Regions from separate parts of the Solibacillus sp. FSL W7-1436 genome, predicted to be linked through region 1. Evidence: a T-box and tRNA genes for the amino acid it is inferred to sense, from the RefSeq annotation. Region 1 holds a T-box; the other holds one or more tRNA genes.

Region 1 (7,072 bases):
CTAAAAAATTTGTATGTTCCAAAGCGATGCTCGGGACAACCGAGACAATCGGTGTCACCACATTTGTGCTGTCTTCTCTGCCGCCCATGCCTGCTTCGATTAACACTAGGTCCGGCTTTTGCTCGGCAAAGTATAAAAGCGCCACCGCCGTCAATAGCTCAAAATCTGTCAGTTTTCCGCTAAGTCCTGCTTTCGCCAGCTGCTGAAACATCCGGTCCATCTGCTCATTTGTGATGGGCCGGCCATCAATCTGTATTTGATCATGAACATCTACAATACAAGGTGACATAAACTTCCCGACTGATAACCCGTATTCACGTGCCATTCCTTCAATAAAAGCCAGTGTTGAACCTTTTCCGTTCGTTCCCGCCAAATGGACTACATTCAGCTGTTTTTCAGGCTGACCAAGAAGACGAAGCGCGGATTCAATTGCGTCCAAACCCGGCTTGATGGCACGTTCACTTTCCACTTGCCAACGCTCTTTGTAAACATCCAGTAACGGAATCATGAAATCCACCCTCTTTCTGCAAACAGACTGCGCACTTCAGCAATAAAATATAAAGAGCCGGTAATAACAAGCAGCTCACCTTCAGCCAAATCATTCATTTCTTTTTCAATTAGTTTCTGCCAGTTCAAATGCATAAACTTTTTTGAATGTGTGCTTTGCTCATATAGCTGCTTCGCTGTTGCTGCGCGCGGTAAACTAATTTGGGTGAAATGCATTTCAGATGCCGCTTCATCCATTAATTTTATACTTATACCATGGTCCTTATCCTGTAACGCGGCATAGACGAACTTCACTTTAAGATGTGGTGCAGTTTCCTTTAATGTATCGATGAGAGCAGTTGTCCCTTCAGAATTATGGGCACCGTCCAAAATAATATTGGGACGCACTCTTTCAAAACGCCCTTCCCACTTCGCATGCTGCAGGGCCAGTTTTACTTTTTGCGCATCAAAGAATTCAAGATATAATTGTGCTGCCGTAATGGCAAGCGCGGCATTGGCCATTTGGTGTTCCCCTGCCATGGCAAGTTCAATTTTGTCGATGTTAATATTTCCCCGGTAGTCAAAATGAGCACCTTTTTGATTCTCCACATAAAAGTGTTCACCCAACGTATAGATCGGAGCATGCAGCCGTGCTGCTGTGTGCTGAATGACCGCCAGCGCCTCCGCATTTTTCACTCCGACTACGACCGGTTTACCTTGCTTAATAATTCCTGCTTTTTCTGCTGCGATTTCAGCATATGTCTCACCGAGCATATCCGTATGCTCAAGCGAAATTGTTGTAATCACACTCACTTCCGGCGTCACAACATTTGTGGAGTCCAAACGCCCTCCAATACCGGTTTCAAGAAGTGCGATATCCAATGGCTGTTCCGAGAAGTATTTTAGGGCAAGCAATGTCACGAACTCAAAAAAGCTCGGGAATTTTCCGTCCATTTTTTTTTCAATAATTTCCGCTATCTTATTTGCAATACGCAAAAAATCTTCATCGGAAATTTGCTGTTTGTTGATTGTCACCCGTTCGTTGGCACGTTCAAGATGCGGAGATATGAAGGCACCGACCGTTAAGCCGTGCTCCATAAAAATCTCTCGTGCCGCATTTAATGTTGAACCTTTACCGTTGGAACCTGCAAAATGGATGAATTTTGTTTTTTGTTCCGGGTTGCCGAGCGCCTCCAGAATGATCTTCGCTGACTGTAAGGGCTCCCCTTTATATTGGCTTGCCTTTAATTTAAAAATAAAATCTGTGCATTGCTCCATTGTTTGAAACATTATGTTCTCTCCCTAATACCGCTAATATGTAATCTGTTTTATTATAGCTGAATTAAAAGAAAGAGGCACCGTTATACGGTACCTCTCTTAGGCATTACATATTTTTCAGTTCTGCAATGCGTTTTTCAACTGTTGCGTATTTTGCTTCATAATCCGCAAGTTTTTCGCGCTCTGTTGCTACTAATGCTTCCGGTGCTTTTGAAACGAATCGTTCATTCGATAGCTTTCCGGAAACTAATTTGACTTCTTTCGCCCATTTGTCGAGCTCTTTTTCAAGACGTGCGATTTCTTCTTCAATATTGATTAAGCCTGCAAGTGGCATGAAGATTTCTGCACCTGAAACAACTGCTGACATCGCCTGAGCCGGAGCTTCAAGATTTGCCCCGATTGTTAAGCCATCCGGGTTACAGAATTTTTCAATATAGCCTTTGTTCACTTCAAGCACTGCCGATGTTTGTTCATCTTTTGCTGAAATTGTCATCGGTACTTTTTTGCTCATTGGTGTATTCACTTCTGCGCGAATATTACGTACAGCACGGATAATATCCATTAACAGCTGCATATCGCCTGCTTCTGCAGTGAAGTTGAATGCCGGATTTACAGTCGGCCATGCAGCAACTGTAATGGACTCACCTTCATGCGGCAAGTGCTGCCAAATCTCTTCTGTTACGAAAGGCATGAATGGGTGCAGTAAACGCATCGTGTTGTCTAAAACGTGAGCAAGTACTGAACGTGTCGTTAATTTAGCCGCTTCGTCTTCACCGTATAATGGCAATTTCGCCATTTCGATATACCATGAACAGAAGTCATCCCAAATGAAGTTGTATAGTTCACGGCCTACTTCACCGAACTCGTATTTATCAGATAATGTTGTCACACGGTCAATTGTTTCATTCAAGCGTGAAAGAATCCATTTATCCGCTGTTGAAAGGTTACCTGTTAAATCGATTTGCTCATATGTCAGGCCTTCCATGTTCATCAATGCAAAACGAGAAGCATTCCAGATTTTATTTACGAAGTTCCATGTAGATTCCACTTTTTCTGTAGAGTAACGTAGATCCTGACCTGGAGATGAACCTGTTGCAAGGAAGTAACGCAATGAATCCGCACCATATTGGTCGATTACATCCATCGGGTCAACCCCGTTACCAAGTGATTTGGACATTTTGCGTCCTTCAGCATCACGAACTAAACCATGGATTAAAACATCTTTAAATGGACGCTCGCCTGTAAATTCTTTCCCTTGGAAAATCATACGGCTTACCCAGAAGAAGATGATGTCATAGCCCGTTACTAACGTATTTGTCGGGTAGTAGCGCTTGAACATTTCAGATTCTTCATTTGGCCAATCCATTGTAGAAAACGGCCATAAAGCAGATGAGAACCATGTATCAAGAACATCTTCGTCCTGTGTCCAATTCTCGGCATCTTCGGGTGCTTCTTTACCTACATAAAGCTCGCCTGTTTCTTTGTTATACCAAGCCGGGATTTGATGTCCCCACCATAATTGACGGGAAATACACCAGTCATGGATATTTTCCATCCAGCGGTTATATGTGTTTTCAAAACGATTTGGTACGAAGTTTACTTTTTCGTTTTCATCAGCCTGCATTTTTAGCGCTTCTTCAGCAAGTGGAGCCATTTTTACGAACCACTGTTTAGAAAGATATGGTTCTACAACAGCATTCGTACGCTCTGAATGTCCAACTTGGTGTACATGTGGCTCGATTTCGATTAATACGCCTGCTTCTTGTAAATCTGCAACGATTTGCTTACGGCATTCGAAACGATCCATACCCGCATATTTGCCGGCTAAGTCATTCATTGTACCATCTTCGTTCATCACTAAAATACGTTCCAGGTCATGACGGTTCCCAACTTCAAAGTCGTTCGGGTCATGTGCTGGTGTCATTTTCACAACACCTGTACCGAATTCCATATCTACGTAGTCATCTGCAACGATCGGAATTTCACGACCTACGATAGGTAAAATAACTGTTTTCCCTACTAAGTGTGCATAGCGCTCATCTTCCGGGTGTACAGCTACACCAGAGTCACCTAGCATTGTCTCCGGGCGAGTTGTTGCAACGCGTAATTTACCAGAACCATCAGCAAGCGGGTATTCCATATGATAAAATGCGCCTTCTACTTCTTTATGGATTACTTCGATGTCTGAAAGGGCTGTTTTGGCAGCCGGGTCCCAGTTAATAATACGCTCACCGCGGTAAATATAGCCTTTTTCGTATAATTTAACGAATACTTCTTTTACTGCATCAGATAAGCCTTCATCAAGTGTGAAACGCTCTTTAGTATAGTCTAGGCCCAAACCTAACTTCGACCATTGTGCACGGATGTGAGAAGCATATTCTTCTTTCCATTCCCATGTTTTTTCAAGGAACTTTTCACGGCCAAGGTCATAGCGGGAAATACCTTCACCGCGTAATTTTTCCTCAACTTTTGCCTGTGTCGCAATACCCGCATGGTCCATACCTGGCAACCATAGTGCATCATACCCTTGCATGCGTTTCATACGAATTAGAATATCTTGCAATGTTGTATCCCAAGCGTGGCCAAGATGCAGTTTGCCTGTTACGTTTGGCGGCGGGATAACAATAGAATATGGTTCCTTATCGCTTGTTGGATCTGCTTCGAAAAACTTGCCTTTTAACCACCATTCATAGCGGCCGGCTTCAGTTTGCTGCGGATCGTATTTTGTTGGCATTGTAATTTCCGTCATGATGAATCTCTCCTTTGTCACCTTATTATTGGACATAAAAAAACTCCCTTCGTCTTAAAAAAGGACGAGGGAGTTAATTCGCGGTACCACCTTTATTTCCGAGCGGCTTAAGTCAAGCGTTCGTATTCTTCGTCACTCCTCACTCAGCAATCCTCATGAACCAAATGTTCACTGCGGTTGCTTCGCTTCGTCGTTTCTTGACTGACAAACGCTTTCTTTTAAGCCTTTGTCCCGTCATACGCTCGCATAATTTTCATTAAGCTTTTCGGCACTTCATTCGATAACGGTGTTTAACCGGATCCTAGCTACTAGTAGTTCACTAAGTCAGCTCCTAGGCTACCTTCTGCATGGTTGATGGAGAAACTTTTCAGCTGCCGTTTCCTCTCTTGCCATCGATCTCATACATACTCTTCCTAATCTTCGCTTCAATTATATAGTTGCACTTTATTTTAAGCTGTTTTCAATGAAATATCAAGCACGAATGGGGAATATACTTTAACACGTTATTTGCGCTCTTCACATATACTATGCAAAAGGAGTTTGGACATTGCGAAAAAACTACAATCCTTATTTATTGCCCCCATGGCTTCGGAAATTCCGTTTCTTTATGCGCCATTGTATTTTGCCGATTACGATTTTCCAGGCGGTTCGAACGGTCTTCCTTCCGACAACGGGTGATATATTATTGCTGGCCATTCTAATTTTATTTACTTACTTATTGCTCACTGATTTTATTTGAAATCGCAAAAAATGTTCCGTAAGCATCAATTCTTACGGAACATTTTTTTATTTTTTCAATTGTATTTGCACGCGGCTATATGCATCTGCCAGCTGTTCCAGAAAATCAAGCTCATGGGGAACGGTTTGGGGCATCTGCGTTGATTCAATCTCCTTCTCCGCTTGAAGTCGGGGTTTTTCCTCTTCTTTAGGCTGTTCGACAACGACTTCTTTAACCGGTGCCGGCTTTTCTACTTCAGCAACTGCTTGTACTTTCTTTTCCACATCGCAATGGACTGCCCAGCTGCATGAACAGTAGCCATTATTCGGCTCTACTTTAATATCCTCTATGCGAAGCGAAACAGTTTGAATATCATCATTTGGAAAATCTACTGAAAAAGGCAGGGCGTATTCGAAATAGCCTTGATCTTTTTCAATATCCATATGTTCGATATAGATACCATCCTCAATTTCATCCTCGCGTGCTACATGATCAAATTGAATATTTCCTTTTACTACATAAATTCCTCTTACTACGACGGAATCTTCGCTAATCTCTTCATGCCATTTCGGTTCAACTACTATTTTAGAATTCTCTTGAACATTTCCTAATTGCTTTGGAAATGTAAATGTCTCTTTCATTTCCCACTGTTGCATAAAAAATCCCCTCCCTACGCTTACATTATGCGTAGAAAGGGAATTTATGATTTATTTATGAGATTATCTCGCTAATTTTTCAAAGACATTATGGAATGCCTGAACTGTTTTTGCGATATGTTCTTCTGTATGCGCAGTTGAAATAAATAATCCTTCAAATTGTGATGGCGGCAGGAAAATTCCTTCTTCGGCCATTAGCTTGAAGTATTCTGCAAACAGCTCTAAATCCGAACTTTTCGCCGATTCAAAATCGATAACATCTTCGTTCGTGAAGAAGAAACCAATCATCGACCCTGCACGATTTACTGTATGCGGAATATTGTATTTCGTCGCTGCCGCACGGAAACCTTCTTCCAACTGATCTCCCAGTTTGCGGAAGTATTCATATGAGTCTTTGTTCAGACGGCTTAATGTTTCATAGCCGGCTGTCATCGCTAACGGGTTACCTGATAATGTACCTGCCTGGTAAATAGGACCCGCCGGAGCGATTTTCTCCATAATTTCGCGCTTTCCGCCAAATGCACCAACCGGTAAACCTCCACCGATTACTTTGCCTAAACAAGTAAGGTCAGGTTTAATTCCGTAATATTCCTGGGCACAGCCATAGTCTACACGGAATCCTGTCATAACTTCATCGAAAATTAAAACCGTTCCATTTTCTTCTGTCAGTTTACGCAACCCTTCAAGGAAACCTGGCTGTGGTGGAACAACACCCATATTTCCGGCAACCGGTTCTAAAATAACTGCAGCTAAATCAGCGCCGAATTTTTCGAATACTAATTTTGCAGATTCCAGATCATTATAAGCAACCGTTAATGTGTTTTTGGCAATATCGGCCGGAACACCCGGTGAGTCCGGTAAACCAAGTGTCGCTACACCTGAACCTGCTTTAATGAGCAGTGAATCCCCATGACCATGGTATGAACCTTCAAATTTCAAAATTTTGTCACGCCCAGTAAATCCACGCGCTAAGCGTAGTGCAGACATTGTTGCTTCTGTACCTGATGATACAAAACGAATCATTTCCACTGATGGCAAACGGTCCATTACAAGCTTTGCCAATTTGTTTTCTGAAACAGTAGGGGCACCGAATGACGCACCTTTAGCTGCCTGATCCTGAATAGCCGAAACAACTTCCGGGTGTGCATGTCCTAAAATTAAAGGACCCCATGATAAAACATAGTC
Region 2 (7,072 bases), 3.4 Mb from region 1:
TTTTCATTTACTAGCTCCCTTTCTTTTTTCATTGGAATCTTTATATTAGAAAACCTTTCTCATCCTCTATTATTTTACATTATTATCTCGAATTAGCCAGATTTGCAGAAAAAAATAATACTTTATATGTATGTAATCAAAGGAAATTTAGCAAATGGTGGTTGAAAACCCTTAAACTGTTCGAAATTCAGTCTATTTAACGATTCGAATTTGACGAATACATGGTAACTTTAAAATTATCACAAACGGGGAGAAGGAAAATGTATGAATATTAAACATGTTACGATGTACGCTTCAAACTTTGGTGCAACAAAACAATTTTATTTGGCTAAGCTGCAATTCCCTCTACTATCAGAAGAAGCAGACCGCTTTACAATGAATGTTGGGGAAACGGCAGTCACGTTCATTAAGGCTCATTTAAACGAAAAGCCATTCTACCATTTTGCTTTTGATATCCCTTCAAATCAATTTGAAGAAGCGAAAGCATGGACAAAAGGAAAAGTAACATTATCGCAAGAACAAGGTGAAGATGATGTTTACTTTGAAGGGATTGACGCGAAATCCATCTACTTTGAGGACCCTGCAGGAAATATAGTAGAATTTATTTGCCGCCTATCAGATGCTGGACATAGTGCGGTACCGTTTACCGCTTCCTCTCTTCAAAAGGTGTCGGAGATGAGTATTGTCGTAAAGGATAAATTGAAATCCGTACCGACGTTTCATGAAGTATCGATTTTTGAACGGGACCATAATGAAATTTCGGCACAAGGGTTAACATTTATGGGAGCACGTGAAGATGCATCCTACCTTTTATTCGTAAATGAGGGCCGTACATGGTTCTTCTCAAGTAAGAATGCTGAAGTTTTCCCTTTAGAGGTTTTATTAGCGGATGGCGTAATGTTGAAAATTGATGAAGATCTGCAATTGGTCAGTTCGAAGCAATATTAAAGATTCCAACCATAACTAAAACGAGCTTGTTCCTACAAGCTCGTTTGTGCAATATGTATTACCGAAATGCTCATCATTAATCAAATGTTATCATTTTTCTTTTGGTGCATCAGTTGGATTAACTGATCGATTTTTTCATTTTTTTCCTGATCTAATTTCTGTTTCATTTCCATAAATTTTATCGCTTTCACAATAAAATAGATTACAAAAATAATGATCATTAAGTTAATTAAAATTGGTAACAACCCGAATAACGCAACCACGCCAACACCACCGCCATTATACAACATTTCCATCAATTCATCACTCCATCTCGATAGATTCTACTATTGTATCATTAAGTGTTCCGGAATTTTAAGTCTTATTGGGTGGGCTGCGCTAATTTTTCTCCTGTTCAATAAACAACACATTGTTTTGTCTGGCTATTTTATAGATTTCGCTTTTATCCTCATATAGGAAGTGGCCGTTTAATGGTATCCGAATGGAATTGCCGTCATTTGCTTTAAAGTTGTATGCTTCATATCTGCCGGTATCATCCTGGTAGTACTCAAGCGCAACTTCTTTAATTTCAGTCCATTGGAACGATTTCCCGTCAAATAAATTATGCGACACAACTCTTTCTTTTCCAATATATGTATAACTCAAAACCGATAAATAAAAAACAAAGATAGCCCCCGCAATAAAAGCAACTAACAGGCTATAAGTGAATTTGTTTTGTCTGATTAACGGGATGATGAATCCGACAAATAATAACAGACTTGCCACGAGTACCAGGGTGAAATTTAAACGATGCGGAAAAAGGACGATTGCTGATGGATCATATAAAAATGTTTGGACATAGAAAACAGGAAAAATTAGTCTGACAAAAGGCAAACTGATCAGTGTGAGTCCTGCAAGTACCATTAAAACCAGCCGAGGCGAGTAATTAATTGAAATGGTAAATCCCCCTTTTTAGAAATCGTATTATTCAATGTATAAGGTAATTTTACCAAAGCAATTCTCCTGTACGCGTTTATATGCCTAAAAGAATATTTTTGTAAGTTATGTGCACTATTAATTAATCAAACCGTCTAGTTGAAAAATGCTAAATAAATTACAATGGCGATGATGATTATAAGAAAAAGGATGCCTGTACCTTTCCACCCTAAATCCCCGATCAGATCTTGAAGGCCTCCTCCATGCATCGCCGCCGGGTTTCCCTTTAATTCTTGCTGCCTTAATCTTTCTCTTTTAGCTTCCGGTGTTTCTTGATCTTTGTTCAATATAAATTCCTCCTTTTACTACACTTTTTTACACAATATCCAGTATTACTTTGGGTGTATCAAATTCAACTGCTGTTAATAAAAATTAAGCGCTAATCCTTTTTAAGAGTAGCGCTTAACTTGATGAAAATATTTAGATCACACTATCCTAATCTGCCACTGGAATACTGGGTGATTGGCAACCATACGAGTAAGCTAGACAACTGAAACCTGCCTTTTCAAGGATCGGTCTGCTCATTGGACTGGCATCTACCGTCAGGAAGGAATACCCTTTCTCATAAGCTTTTTGTGCACGAACGGCCAATAGTTTTGAATAATAACCATTGCCCCGGTATTGCGGAAGCGTTGACCCTCCCCATAAGCTAGCAAAGGACGAATTATTCTCCAAGTACATCCAAGCAGCGCTTACAAGCCGGCCATCTTCATAAAACCCATAAATATATAACGAGTCCGGATTATCTTGTTTATCTCTCAAAAGTCTTTCCCCAAGCTCTTTATGAGATCCATTCCAGATCGCCTCTTCCAGCACAATAAGGTCCTGGATGCCTTGTTCATCCGTAATTTCCTTCACTGCCTGCAGATCGATATTTATAAGAAAAGGATGACTATCCGTTAATTTCATGACCATAAGTGCTTCTGGATCATCTATCGTAAATCCTTCCTGTTTAAGTATTTCGGTCAAATTATCAGGTTTGTCATAGCTGTACACTTTCCATTCGAAACCTTGCTTGAGGTTACCGAAATAACTTAGCTCATTTCGAATCACGTCCCTTGCCGACCTTTCATTTACATTGGAAGCTAATATAAATCCGTTTTCATTAAATTTCGAAATGTGGCGAACTACATCGTTTGTTTCTTCTCTTATAAATCCTGGTGTTACAGCTTCTTGCCTTAATTCTTTGTGAAAAAGTGCAATCCATTCTTTTTTGACCATAGCCGCGTTCCTTTCAATGCCCCCAAAAATTTATTGCAAAAAATTGAAGCTCTTATATATATAGTAAACTAATTATACATGTTTTTTGGTTAATCCTCATCAACTTCTTCGGCAACTTTATCGATTCTTTCCAACATTGGCGGATGCGTATAGCGGAACCATTTGACAAGTGCAGGCGGATTTACTTCACTAAGACCGGCTTTCGTCAGCTGTTGAAACGATGAAATCGCTGCTTCCGGATTTTCCACCAGCTCGATTGCAAATTCATCTGCACGGATTTCTTGATAACGTGATATCGCATTGGACAATGGGCTGGAGAAGAACAGTAAAAATGATGAAATCAGCAAAAACAACGGCAAAGAATTCAAATTGCCCATTTCTTTAATTTTCAGGATTGGTCCGTAACGGCGAATCATCCAAGGCATGATTTTTGCGATCAGCCATAGTCCAATGAGCGTCATAACTAAATAGACCGCGATGTTAATATAAATATCCTTCAGCAAATAATGACCCATCTCGTGTGCCATGATAAAGAGGATTTCATCATGTGTTAACCGGTTTAAGGTCGTATCCCACAGCACGATCCGGGAGTTGTCGCCGATTCCAGTCACATAGGCATTTAAAGCATTCGTCTTCTCCGACATATTCACTTCAAACACATGGTCAGATGGAATATCGGCCTGCTCAGCAAGAGATAGAATTTTCGTCTCCAGCTCCTTATCTGTTAACGGAGAAAAATCATTGTAGATCGGATCGATGACGACAGGTTGAATAAACATCAGGAAGATTGAAAACGGTACAGTTAAAGCCCATGCATAGAGCCACCATTTTTTAGGACTTTTTCTGATAAGCCAATAGAGAACGGCAATTATGATGACCGACATCCCGAAATCCAGCCAAAAATCAATTATATTTTCCCGCATCCACGAAGAAAAAACTTGCGTACTGATCCCATAGCTTTTGCTGAGCGTATAGCGATAATAGTCCATCGGGAATTGAAGGATGAACAACAGCAGAGACAGAAAGAACAGATACATTGCGGTTCTGAATACAGACCATTTAAATTGTTCAGCACTCCATTTCTCGAACAAACGTGAAATTCCCGTAATTAAAATAACGAAGTAAAGCAGCCATTCCAAAGGAGTTGTAATAAAGAACAGGAAATTTCTTACTTTCGATAATTCTTCACTTAATAACAGCTCCTGTGTTGTAAGAAAAGTGCTTGGATCTGCAGCCGTTCCTTGAAGAGCGGCTGGAATCCCGCTATTTTGTCCATGGAAAAAATACAAATACATTGCAACAACATACAGTCCAAATGCAAAGAACGCCATTAAACCCCATTTTTTTGTCATTCCTTCTACACCTCAATTCATTCGTTACCATATCCTATTACTGAAATGCGGAAATCATTTCTACTATGGTGGTCAATCTAATTTTTTGAAGGTTCTATAGATCATGGAATCTTCATAAATTGACACAATCTAAAATTGAATTAATAAGGAGCGCTTATTCATGCTGTTTGCTGTTCATTATTTGGAAAATAATATGCCTGTCCTGAGTCAGTGTTTAGAACGGATTCCTGAAGTAGATGAGGATTTAAAAATAAAAGGTCGTAAAGGAAAGGTCGTAAATGTCGTTCAAATCGAAGAAAGTAAATATCACGTCCATGTCGCCCTGGAAAAAATAAATAAAAAACAAGCTCTATTAAAAGACGATAAAAAGAAAAGACGTTGATCTATGGGGAAATTGCAGGTTTCTCTAAAAGTAAAGTAAAAATATAACAGTTTTCTATATACCGCTCCCACTGTGGATGCTATAATAACAGGTAAGAACATTGTTATAGGTGTTTCTTATCGCGGTCTTGTAGCTCAGCTGGGAGAGCACCACCTCGACAAGGTGGGGGTCGCTGGTTCGAGACCAGTCGGGACCATTATTTTAAGTGCCCGTAAACGTTGGTATATCAATGTTTGCTGGCTTTTTCTTTTTTGAAGACTTTCTATCTTACTCCTTAACTTTTGGATTTGTCCGCAATTTGTCCGCAGGATTTTTCCCCATTATTTAGTGTTACTTTGGATAGCGTTGTGAAAAATATCTGCAATGTCATTATCTGCATTCGGCAATAGGTGTGCATAGAATTCCAATGTGATTTTAGGGTTGGCGTGACCTAACCGCTTTGAAATTTTAACGCTATCTACACCTTCTGATAAGGTTAAGTAGTGTCTTTCACCTGTGATAATGACGTGCAGTAATATTCTTCCAAAAAATCTCAAAAGAAGATGTCGCAGAAACAATATTGCAACCATTAAGTCTTACCGTTAGCATATAACAAAAGAGCTTAAAGAACATGAATAATTCGTGTTCTTTAAGCTTTTTCAAAACCTTATTTACTTATGGGACGGTTCAGCTTAACTAATGTAAGTGCGGTAAAAATACTTAAGCATATTATTACATTAATCAGGCGGACATTTTAGAGAGACGCTTTTCTTTATAAACTAAACCTTGCGCTAAAAAAGCCGCGCCAATCATTTGCATGACTATTTTTACAATCACTTGACCCACTATAGCTGCAGGGACGGCTACCCAAGGGATAAAGCCTGCACCCATTGGACTTAAGCCGACAACGACAAAAATAACTGAGTCTAACAAGCCGCCTACAATTCCACTATAAAACACACGCCACGCCATCGGTAATTTTAAACGTGTATAAATTTCTGTATCTGTCGTTTCAGCTACTAAAAATGACAAGGCGGAAGCTGCGACGATGACTAATGTATCTCCTAATGAATAAGACACCACCGCTGATAAGACTAACGCTAGGAAAATAAAGAGGTATGTCTTTTTGCGGCCATATTTATTTTGAACAAGGTCTCGGAAAATAAATGTCGCCCCAATAAAGAAGGAGCCCATCGGTACAAGAAACATCCCGAATTCAAGTGGCATAAATCTCGCGGTTACGACATTTGCTGTAACAATTGATACTAAATAAAGTAAAACTCTTATCATAAAATCCTCCTATTTTAACGATTGTTCATAAGCTTCCATTCCTTGCAGACGAAGCTTACATGCTGGGCACTCCCCGCATCCATCCGCAATTATTCCGTTATAGCATGTCAATGTTTTGTGACGTACAAAATCAAACGCACCTAGCTGATCTGCTAAAGCCCATGTCTCGGCTTTATTAATCCACATGAGTGGCGTATGAATAACAAATGATGTGTCCATCGATAAATTTAATGTGACATTTAGGGATTTCACAAAGGCATCGCGACAATCTGGATAGCCACTAAAATCGGTTTCACATACACCTGTCACAATATGCTTCGCGCCAATTTGGCTTGCTAAAATTCCTGCGAAAGATAAAAAAACTAAATTACGACCTGGCACAAACGTAGAGGGGAGCTCGCCTGCCACGCCTTCTTGTATTTCGATATCGTCACGCGTCAAAGCATTCGGTGCTAACTGATTTAAGAGCGACATATTTAAAATATGATGTCGTACGTTCAACTCCTGTGCAATCTGTTTCGCACACTCAATCTCGAGTGCATGCCGTTGTCCATAATCAAAAGTAACGACTTCAACCTCTTTAAAGTTTTTTAAAGCCCAAAACAAACACGTTGTACTATCTTGCCCGCCACTAAATACAACAACGGCTTTCTCATGTTTCATTCTTTTTCTCCTCTTTCTTAAACCAAAAACAGCACTAAGAGGCAGTACTGGTTGATCTTAGTTTTTTATAGAGGGTTGTTAATAACCGCTCTTTGCAAGCAAAGTATTGAGAAAAAATTATCTATTATCAATTTTTTCAGGATATAAATCATGATTCATTAAACGATAGTTTGCTATTTCTTCATATTTCGTACCTGGACGACCGTAGTTGCACCATGGATCGATTGAAATACCTCCACGTGGCGTAAACTTGCCCCATACT

The links. A T-box is a leader RNA that pairs with one kind of tRNA and senses whether it is charged. The one in region 1 lies ahead of MKX73_RS00410 (valine--tRNA ligase), so its partner is inferred to be a tRNA-Val.
Region 2: it encodes a tRNA-Val, which carries the amino acid that the T-box ahead of MKX73_RS00410 (valine--tRNA ligase) is inferred to sense. The anticodon was not compared.

The regions. Positions count from the first base shown of each region.
Region 1 is NZ_JBBOWV010000001.1:74,298-81,369, forward strand. Features, by position in the region: gene MKX73_RS00400 (bifunctional folylpolyglutamate synthase/dihydrofolate synthase) at 1-508, opposite strand, end outside; gene MKX73_RS00405 (bifunctional folylpolyglutamate synthase/dihydrofolate synthase) at 505-1,776, opposite strand; gene MKX73_RS00410 (valine--tRNA ligase) at 1,871-4,513, opposite strand; T-box leader at 4,571-4,943, opposite strand; gene MKX73_RS00415 (hypothetical protein) at 5,061-5,252, shown strand; gene MKX73_RS00420 (alanine racemase) at 5,300-5,887, opposite strand; gene hemL (glutamate-1-semialdehyde 2,1-aminomutase) at 5,951-7,072, opposite strand, start outside.
Region 2 is NZ_JBBOWV010000001.1:3,448,655-3,455,726, forward strand. Features, by position in the region: gene MKX73_RS17045 (S-layer homology domain-containing protein) at 1-7, opposite strand, end outside; gene MKX73_RS17050 (glyoxalase) at 265-948, shown strand; gene MKX73_RS17055 (hypothetical protein) at 1,029-1,247, opposite strand; gene MKX73_RS17060 (hypothetical protein) at 1,327-1,851, opposite strand; gene MKX73_RS17065 (DUF6366 family protein) at 2,019-2,210, opposite strand; gene MKX73_RS17070 (GNAT family N-acetyltransferase) at 2,359-3,144, opposite strand; gene MKX73_RS17075 (M48 family metallopeptidase) at 3,234-4,496, opposite strand; gene MKX73_RS17080 (hypothetical protein) at 4,657-4,878, shown strand; tRNA gene MKX73_RS17085 (tRNA-Val) at 5,002-5,074, shown strand; gene MKX73_RS17090 (VUT family protein) at 5,599-6,144, opposite strand; gene queC (7-cyano-7-deazaguanine synthase QueC) at 6,157-6,810, opposite strand; gene queF (preQ(1) synthase) at 6,928-7,072, opposite strand, start outside.